Regions from separate parts of the Embleya sp. NPDC005971 genome, predicted to be linked through region 1. Evidence: riboswitches for the same ligand, from Rfam matches in the RefSeq annotation. Region 1 holds a riboswitch; each other region holds the start of a gene.
What was found. A riboswitch is a leader RNA that binds a small molecule or an ion and turns the genes downstream of it on or off. The one in region 1 is predicted to bind cobalamin.
Positions count from the first base shown of each region.

Region 2: linked by a shared signal. The riboswitch ahead of ABZ374_RS32430 (ABC transporter substrate-binding protein) and the one ahead of ABZ374_RS38165 (ribonucleoside-diphosphate reductase subunit alpha) in region 1 are both predicted to bind cobalamin.
Region 3: linked by a shared signal. The riboswitch ahead of metE (5-methyltetrahydropteroyltriglutamate--homocysteine S-methyltransferase) and the one ahead of ABZ374_RS38165 (ribonucleoside-diphosphate reductase subunit alpha) in region 1 are both predicted to bind cobalamin.
Region 4: linked by a shared signal. The riboswitch ahead of ABZ374_RS00260 (energy-coupling factor ABC transporter permease) and the one ahead of ABZ374_RS38165 (ribonucleoside-diphosphate reductase subunit alpha) in region 1 are both predicted to bind cobalamin.

Region 1 covers NZ_JBEXUX010000064.1:17,141-19,330, forward strand. Annotated here, with positions in the region: gene ABZ374_RS38165 (ribonucleoside-diphosphate reductase subunit alpha) at 1-1,080, opposite strand, end outside; cobalamin riboswitch at 1,156-1,406, opposite strand; gene ABZ374_RS38170 (hypothetical protein) at 1,540-1,728, opposite strand; gene mug (G/U mismatch-specific DNA glycosylase) at 1,841-2,190, opposite strand, start outside.
Region 2 covers NZ_JBEXUX010000046.1:33,619-35,808, forward strand. Annotated here, with positions in the region: partial or broken gene ABZ374_RS32425 (iron chelate uptake ABC transporter family permease subunit) at 1-298, opposite strand, end outside; gene ABZ374_RS32430 (ABC transporter substrate-binding protein) at 295-1,266, opposite strand; cobalamin riboswitch at 1,374-1,599, opposite strand; partial or broken gene ABZ374_RS32435 (DUF2975 domain-containing protein) at 1,741-1,857, shown strand; gene ABZ374_RS32440 (hypothetical protein) at 1,900-2,190, opposite strand, start outside.
Region 3 covers NZ_JBEXUX010000002.1:227,434-229,623, forward strand. Annotated here, with positions in the region: gene metE (5-methyltetrahydropteroyltriglutamate--homocysteine S-methyltransferase) at 1-1,028, opposite strand, end outside; cobalamin riboswitch at 1,204-1,369, opposite strand; gene ABZ374_RS03935 (hypothetical protein) at 1,720-2,037, opposite strand.
Region 4 covers NZ_JBEXUX010000001.1:54,349-56,538, forward strand. Annotated here, with positions in the region: gene cbiQ (cobalt ECF transporter T component CbiQ) at 1-353, opposite strand, end outside; gene ABZ374_RS00255 (energy-coupling factor ABC transporter substrate-binding protein) at 358-726, opposite strand; gene ABZ374_RS00260 (energy-coupling factor ABC transporter permease) at 723-1,436, opposite strand; cobalamin riboswitch at 1,464-1,674, opposite strand; gene ABZ374_RS00265 (RDD family protein) at 1,861-2,190, opposite strand, start outside.

The DNA.
Region 1 (2,190 bases):
GGCGGCTTCGTAGACCTTGTCGAACTCGGCGCCCCACAGGTCCGGCAGTTCGGGCAGCTCGTTCGGGTCGAACAGCGACCAGACGCCGTCCTCCTCGACCCGGCGCATGAACAGGTCCGGCACCCAGTTGGCCAGGTTGAGGTTGTGCGCGCGGCGCGCGTCCTCGCCGGTGTTCTCGCGCAGTTCGAGGAACTCCAGGATGTCCGGGTGCCAGGTCTCCAGGTAGACGCAGGCCGCGCCCTTGCGCCGGCCGCCCTGGTTGACCGCGGCCACCGACGAGTCGAGCGTCTTGAGCCACGGCACGATGCCGTTGGAGTGCCCGTTGGTGCCCCGGATCAGCGAGCCGCGCGAACGCACCCGCGACCAGGCCACACCGATGCCGCCGGCGAACTTCGACAGCCGGGCGATCCGCCCGTACATCTCGTAGATCGACTCCAGCTCGTCCTTGGGCGAGTCGAGCAGGTAGCACGAGGACATCTGGGTGTGCACCGTGCCGGAGTTGAACAACGTCGGCGAACTGGGCAGGTAGGCCAGCGAGGACATCAGCCGGTAGAAGCCGATCGCCTCGCCGGGCTCCTGGGCCAGGCCGCATGCGACGCGCAGCAGGAAGTGTTGCGGTGTCTCGACCACCTTGCGCGAGACCGGGTGGCGCAGCAGGTAGCGGTCGTACACGGTGCGCAGGCCGAAGTACTCGAACCGGCGGTCGCCCTCGACGTCCACGGCGGCGTCCAACTCGGCGGCGTGCCGGGCGACGAACGCCGCGGTCTCCGCGCCGATGATGCCCTCCCGGCGGCCCAGCGCGATGCCGGCGCTGAACGAACCGGCGCCGGCCTCGAACGCCTCGTCGGCGATCCGGCCGGCGAGCAGGCGCGCGGCGAGCCGCGAGTAGCCGGGCTCCTCGGCGATCAGTTCGGCGGCGGTACGCACCGCCAGGTCCGCGGCGGCGGCCCGGTCCGCGCCCTCGTTCAGACCCGCGACGACCCGGCGGACGACCCGATCCGGATCGACCTCCGGCAGATCGCGCGCCTGGGTGCGCACCAGGGTCGCGAGTTGCTCCTCGGGGCTTTCGTCGATCCGCATCCGGGTCGTGCCCACGCTGTCCACAACGGTCACGTGCTCTCTCCTCGCGAGCTCGTACGTACAGTGACCCCGCGCCCGAGGGCACGGGCAGCCGGCAGGTATTCGGACTCGCGGGCATGCCGGGGCACCACCGGGCACGACGTGCTCGGCGGACCGCGGAGTTCCCCATGGTCGTCGGGCCCCGAATGCCTCTCGGCGTTCGGCGCTCCAGGACGACGTTCGTTCCCGCTCACCGTTGCGGGGCAGTCCCGGCTTCGCACCGGGTTCCCTCTTGCCTCGCCGTTCCGCTGAACTCGGAACGGCGAACCAGCTACGTCGCAGAGCATATATGTAGTGGCGGGGTGGTCGTCGCACCCCCAGGTGTTGTGTCGTGTCGCGATTCTCGACGTACCACGGACCGCCGCCGGGGCGGCGGTGGGGTGGTTCGCCCCGGGACGCGTGGGACGCGCGGTGCGCGGATCAGGGGCGACCGGTGCGCGGCCCGGGCCGGGCCGGGCGCGCGTGCCGGGCCGGTCGGTCGTGCGGTCGGTCCACCGGTCGCGGCACCTCCCGACCCGAGTCGCGCCACTCGGCGACCAACGCCTCGTAAACGGGGGTCTCGAACGTCTCGGTGGGCCACGGCCCGAACGGGGCTCGCAGGATCTTCATGCCGACCCAACCGTGCAAGACGGCGTGAAGTAACCACCAACCGGGTGATGCCACTCGGTCGGTTGACGTGTCGACTCGGATACAGGTCGTCGAAACGGACCCGACCCGCCCGTCACGCGGGCGGCGCGCCGCCCGGTCCGGGTGGGGCCGCCGAATCCGGGCCCGGGTCCGGATCGCTCGCCACCCGCAGTTCGGCGAACGCCTCGGCCAGCGCCGCCGCCGTCCAGTGCGCGTTCAGGCCGCTGGGATTGGGCAACACCCAGATCCCGGTGTCGCCGATCGTCTCGGGCTGCCGGCCGACCACCGCCTTGGGCCGGCCGAAGCCGGTCCGGTACGCACCGATGCCCAGCACCGCCAGCCAGGCCGGTCGGTACGCGTGCACCCGGGCGGTGAGCGCCGCGCCGCCCGCCCGGTACTCGTCCTTGGTCAACTCGTCCGCGCGGGCGGTGGTGCGGGCCACCA
Region 2 (2,190 bases), on a different contig from region 1:
TCAGGGTCTGCAACACCGCGCCGCACACCGCGAGTCCCGCGCCCGTCGCGGCGGCCCCCAGGACGCGGGGCAGCCGCAGTTGCCAGATGATCCGGTCGTCCAGCGCCGTGACGTCGGAGCCACCGAGACCGAGTCGGCGCAGCACCACGTCGGCCACGACGTGCGGCGGCTCGTGGACCGATCCCACGGCGAGGCCGAGCAGCACGGTGGACAACAGCAGTACGGCGGCGACGGCCAGGGCCACCGCCGCACGGCTCGCGCCGGCGAGCCGTGCGGCGGGACGATCCGTCACGGTCACGGACGCGGGGTCAGGTTGCCCAGGCCGGCCGATACCCGGACGGCACCGTCGGCGAGCAGCACGCCGGGGGTCGACTCGGAGAACGGCACGACCACGTACGCACGGCGCTGGACGGCCTTGAGCTTGTTCAGCACGGGGTCGTGTTCGAGGTAGTCGATCTTGGACTGTGCGGTGTCCCAACCGGCGTCCGCGAGCACGATGGCGTCCGGGTCCGCCGCGACCACCTGCTCCCAACTCGTGGTCTTCCAGCCACCGGCCAGCGTGTCGAAGACGTTGCGGGCGCCGACGGCGTCGAGCACGAGCTGGGGTCCGCCGTGGCCCGCGCCGACGTACGGGGTTTTGGTACCCGAGTCGTACCAGAGCACGTTCAGGCCCTTGCCCGCCGACTTGGCCGTGACTTCGGCAAGTTGCCGCTTCTGCGCGTCCCGGATGGCGGCGGCGCGCTGTGCGACACCGAACACCTCGGCGACATCGCCCAGTTCGTCCCACACCGTCTGGAAGGACGCCGACGCCTGCTGCTTGCTGTCGGCGCACCCCAACGGCGACAGGTAGGTGGTGATGCCCTGGGAACCCAGTTCGTCCCGCGTGCCCGCCACCTTGTCGGTGAAGGCGCTGGAGTAGGAGGCGTAGAGGAAATCCGGGCGCGCCGCGAGGAGTTTCTCCTTGGACGGATACTTCTCGGAGAGCACCGGGACGGTGTCGTAGGCCGCCTTCCATCGCGCCGGGACCGCGTCGTCGAGGTACGCCGTCCCGGCCATCCGGGTCTGTAGATCGAGAGCCAGGGCGACTTCGGTGGCGCCCTGGTTGAGGGTGACCAACCGGGCCGGCGGTGACGTCACGGTGGTGGTGACGCCGCACCTGCTCACGCTCACCGGCGTCGAGTGGCTGCTCCCGGCCGCCGCGGCGGGCTTGTCGGCCTCGGGCGCACCCGTGCACGCGCCGAGCGCGCCGACGAGCAGGATCGCCACGACAGCGAGGCCGGAGCGCGTGGAACGCGGGGCGCGCGCCGGAGGTATGAAACGTTCGAATCGAAACGGGCGCAGGGCAGCGCGGGGCATGTGTTCTCCAACCCTCGTGGAACATGTCGCGCCGTGGCCGGTCTCCTGGCTTCCGCATCGACGTTCCGCAGCCGGCCTTCCCGGTTGGCTCGTTCCCGATCCACCCAGTGACCCCGACCGCTGTGGGAGCGGTCGGCGAGGGCCGCGAGACTCCGCGGCTACAGTGGCGAGGGCCGCGCCGGCATTCGACCGGCTTCCCGTACACCACGGCGGCGATAGGCTACCAAACCGCTCGTCGTGCCTCGTCGGCGCTCACGCCCACCGACGCCGGCCGGGTCCTCTCGGGACCGGCAACCCGCTCCGCGCCTGGACCCGCGGGTGGAACAACGGGTGGAGACGCGGATGGATCCGAAGGTGGGTCCCTGCGGCGGAGGTCGCCTACGGGGCATGGCCGTCCTGGGGGTTGCGCTCGTCGGGCTCGTGCTGCGGATGCTGCTTGCCCAGGCCGTCGCGCGCGACGTCCAAGCGGCCCGGATGCGGGCCGAGTCGGAGGAGGTGATACTCCCCCATCCGGCGCATCGCCCGGAGCCGCACGGGGCGGCGCTACCGCGTGTGGAGGATGTCCGCCTCGCCGGACGTGGCATGCACCCGCACCCGGTGCGGTGCGGCCGGATCCCGGGCCACGTCGACCTTGACCGAGCCGTGCTCGCTGCTCGCGTCCGTCGCGTAGACGGTGCCGGCCGGCAGCCTGACCCGGGCGTTGTCGCCTTCGGCGTCGACCCGATCGGGCGGCGCGGCGAAGGACAGGTCCACCGCGTCCCGGTCGGCCCGGGCGACGACCGTACGCGTGGTCAACCGCTCGCCGCGGATGCCGCCTTGTGCCGTCCGCGCGTC
Region 3 (2,190 bases), on a different contig from region 1:
TCCAGCGGCACGTGCAACAACGAGCAGGAGGCGGCGACGTCGACCCGGTCGGCCAGGCCCAGCAGTATGCCGAGCGTGGTCAGCGACTTGCCGAGATCGTTGATCCATACGTTGCGGCCGTCCACGACACCGGCGACCAGACGTTTTCCGGGCAGCCCGCCGACCGCGGCCAGCGCGTCGAGGTTGGCGGCGGCGGCCCCGGTGAAGTCCAGCGCCAGGCCCTCGATCGGCGCCCGGGCCAGGATCGGCAGTGCCTCGCCGAGGCGGTCGAAGTACGAGGCCACCAACAGCTTGGGCCGGTCGGTGCGGCCGCCGAGATCGCGGTAGACCCGCTTGGCGGCGTTCAGTTCGGCGAAGCTGCGGTCCTGGACCAGGGCGGGCTCGTCGAGCTGCACCCACTCGGCGCCGGCGGCACGCAGGTCGGCGAGCAGCCGGGCGTACACCGGCAACAGCCGGTCCAACAGGGTCAGCGGCTCGAAGTCGGCCGCGACCCCCGGCGCGGGCTTGGCAAGCAGGAGGTAGGTGAGCGGGCCCACCAACACCGGGCGGGCGGTCAGGCCGAGCGCGACGGCCTCCTCGAACTCGGCCACCTGTTTGGCGGAGTTCGCCTCGAAGACGGTGTCCGGCCCGAGTTCGGGCACGAGGTAGTGGTAGTTCGTGTCGAACCACTTGGTCATCTCGAGCGGCGCCACGTCCTGCGTGCCACGCGCCATCGCGAAGTAGCCGTCCAGGGCGTCGACTTCGACGGCGGCGCGATGACGGGCCGGGATCGCACCCACGGCCACGCTGGTGTCGAGGACGTGGTCGTACAGCGAGAAGTCGCCGGTGGGTACCTCGTGGATGCCCGCCTGGGCGAGGCGTTCCCAGTTGGCGCGGCGCAGTTCGGCCGAGGCGTCCCGAAGCGCCTGCGCATCGATGCGGCCGGCCCAGTAGCCCTCGACGGCCTTCTTCAGTTCCCGATTCGGGCCCTGACGGGGATAGCCGTACACGGTGGCACGGGCCGCCGCGGCTGCGGACTTGGTGGTCACGGAACTCTCCTTCGCGAGCCTGTCGACAAGATCCCGGGACGGATCGCAGGCACGAAGGGAATGGCAAACCACACGGGTCACGTCGGTGTACTCCCGCACGTGTCCCACCGGTTGTCCGCCGACCCGCCCACGAGGTCACCGAGATCACCGTGCGCATCGGCGGCGCACGGGCAGTGGCAGGTCTTCGGACTCGCGGGCACATCCGCCAAGGGCGGACACCTACTGGCCGTCGCTTCCCGGACCCGAGTCGGGTCCAGTGCTGGTTGACGGCGGTCGTTCCCACTCACCGCTGCGGGGCAGTCCCGGATTCACACCGGGTTCCCTCTTACGACGCGCCTACCCGGATGGCAGGGCGAACCGACTGCGTGCGACAGCTTAGCCGGCCGAGGGCGCCCCCGGGGAGCCACCGCACGAGCCGGATGGGGCGAGCACGCGCCGAAGACGCGGACAACGGCCGGCGACGCATCGGTGGGGCCGGTGTTCGCGATCCGGTGTCGTGTTCGTTCCGACCGCCGACCGGTGGGGAGGACCCGGCGCGGCGGTGACCCTTCGCCGCGGTGCCGAAGTGCCTGGGCCGGCCGGTTTCCACCACAGGGGGAGCCCCACACTCGGGGCTCCCCGCCTGCGGCCGGCACCGGGGCCGGGTCAGGGGACGCACGGGGGAGGGGGAGCGGAGTGGTGAAGGAGGGGTTCAGCGGGAACGGGGTTCCGGCCGCGCCCCATACGGACTGCCGGGTGGCGAGCGGGTCGGGGGCGCCGCAGCCTTGAGCCGGTCCACTGTGTCCTCGAAGGTGGCCTCCTCGACGCCGGCCGCGGCCAGGGCGAGTGCGGACTGCATCGTGTTGGGCGGTTCGGGCGTCGTCGAGCTGCCGGTGGCCGGGATGAACTTGCCGCCGCTGCCGTCGCCGGCGGACCGGGAGGCCGGCCGGCGGGCACCGTAATCGGCGGCCGTGGTGGGGACGTTGGTGGCGGGGTGGCGGGGTGGCGGGGTGCCGTGGGCTGTGAGCAACCAGGCCGTCATGACCAGGGCGAGCCCGGGGGCTGTCGCCGCAATGCGAGATTTGGCGCCAATACGTGAGATATCAAGGCAAGTCGTAGTGTGCGGAGGGCTTGACGCGACGCAGCACGTTCCGCAGTCGGCGCCTGCCGGCATCGGCCTTGG
Region 4 (2,190 bases), on a different contig from region 1:
GCGAACAGCAACATCGCCAGACCGGCGGCACCGGAGCGGACCAGCAACTCGGCCGCGCGCCGCGGCCCGTCCTCGGCCCAGCCGACGCCGTCCGCGCCGATGGTCACGAGCAGCGTCAGGGCGCCGGTCGCGGCGAAGCCCAGCGGTGCCCGGGCGGCCCGCCACAGTCGCCGGGCGGGCACCTTCGCGAACCCGAACGCGATCACCAGCACGGTCGCGGCGACCAGCACCGCGCCGGGCCACGGCGGCAGCGCCACCGCGCATCCGAGCAGCCCGAAGGAGAGCACGGCCTTGTCGGCCGGATGGCGGCGGCGCCACGAACTCGCGTGCGCCGCCGCGTCGATCGGCAACACGGAATCAGCGACCCGGGACCGATACCGGTGCCTCGCCGGTGGTGTCCGCCGGCTCGTCGGGCGTATCCGCCGCCTCCGGCGCGAGTCGGCGCCGGGTGCGCTTGACGCCGAACATGTAACCGACCACGCCCGCGCCGAGGGCGGCCTGCAACGCGAACAGACCGGACTCGATCTCGCCGGACGGCGGTTCGTACAGCGGGCTGAACCACGGTTTGTAGTCCGGGTCGTTCTCGGTGATCGCGGTCTCCGCCTGGGAGTCGGCGCCGGTGAACGGCTCGTCCTTGTGGTCGCCCATCCCGAACACCACGGGCAGCGCCGCGAGCAGCACCACGGCCAGCACGATCAGCAGGTTGATCTTCGTCGAGCGCTTCACTTGCTCTTCTCCTCCTCGCGGGCGACCCGCGCGTCCGTGAGCACGCCGAGGCGGATGAGGTCGCCGCGACTGGACTGCCGCAGCAGGCGTACGACCAGCACGGTCAGCAGACCCTCGCTGATCGCCAGCGGGATCTGGGTGAGCGAGAAGATGCCGCCGAACTTGGCCAGGGCACCGGCGAATCCGCTGTCGGGGTCGGGGAAGGCCAGCGCGAGCTGCACGCTGGTGACGCAGTAGGTGCTCAGGTCGGCGACGAACGCGCCCAGGAACACCGCGACATCCAGCGGCATGGTGCCGCCGCGTCGATCGAGCAGCGAGCGGGCCAGCCGATAGGCGCCGTAGCCGGCCCACGGGCCGACGATGGCCATCGAGAACACGTTCGCGCCGAGCGTGGTCAGCCCGCCGTGCGCCAGCAACAGCGCCTGGAAGAGCAGGGTGATCGTGCCCAGCACGGCCACGATCGGTGGTCGAAACAGGATGGCGCCCAGCCCGGTGCCGGTGGGATGCGAGCAACTCCCGGTGACCGAAGGGATCTTCAGCGCGGACAGGACGAACGAGAAGGCGCCCGAAGCGCCCAGCAGCAGGGTGTTCTCGGGGCGGTCGCGCACCTCGCGGGTGAGCGCGCGGGCGCCGTGTACGACGAACGGGGTCGACGCGACGCCCCAGGCGACGGCGTGTTCCCAGGGTAGATAGCCCTCGGCGATATGCATGAGGAAGGGTCCCTCTCCAACACCTCGTGGACGGACGATCGCCGTGGCCGGTCTCCTGGCTGACGGGTCGTACGTTCACGTCTCCGCCTTCCCGGGGCCGCGCAAGCGGTCCCAGTGGCTTCCCCGAGGCGACGACTCAACGTTTCCGCGGGGATGGAGGAGAACTTCCCGATCACAGTGGCGAGGGCCGCGCCGGCATCGAACCGGCTTCCCGAACACCACGGCGAGCCGACACTAGTGGTCGGATGGACATGGCGACAAGGTGGCATTTGCAAACCGTGCGCAAGGCCACAAGAGGGGCGGAGCGGTCGAGCAATAGCCGCATTCCGGCACGCCGTCGAGGTGCGGGGACGGGCCGTTCGCGGGCGCGACGGGGGAGGGCGGCGGGTGGCACCGACCCGCGGCCCGACACCGCGCGGGCCGCTCAGTCCAGGCCGGGTCCGCGACCGCGGACCACCAGGGTGCCCGCCACCCGGTCGCCGACCCGCTGGCGCCGCTCGCTGGTGAGCACCGCGGTCAGCCCGATCGCCCCGAGCGCGAAGGCGTCGACGAGCAACAGCAGCCAACGGGTCCCGAGTTGGCGTCGGCCGGCGCGTCCCCCGGAGACGTCCACGACGCGGATGCCGAACACCTGCATGCCCCAGGTGCGCCCGTCGTGCTCGGCGGGTCGCAGCACCCAGTACCAGAACAGGATCGCGACCGCGACCACGACCACGCCGGCGGTGATCGTCGCGGTCAGCGGACCGCTGCGGAT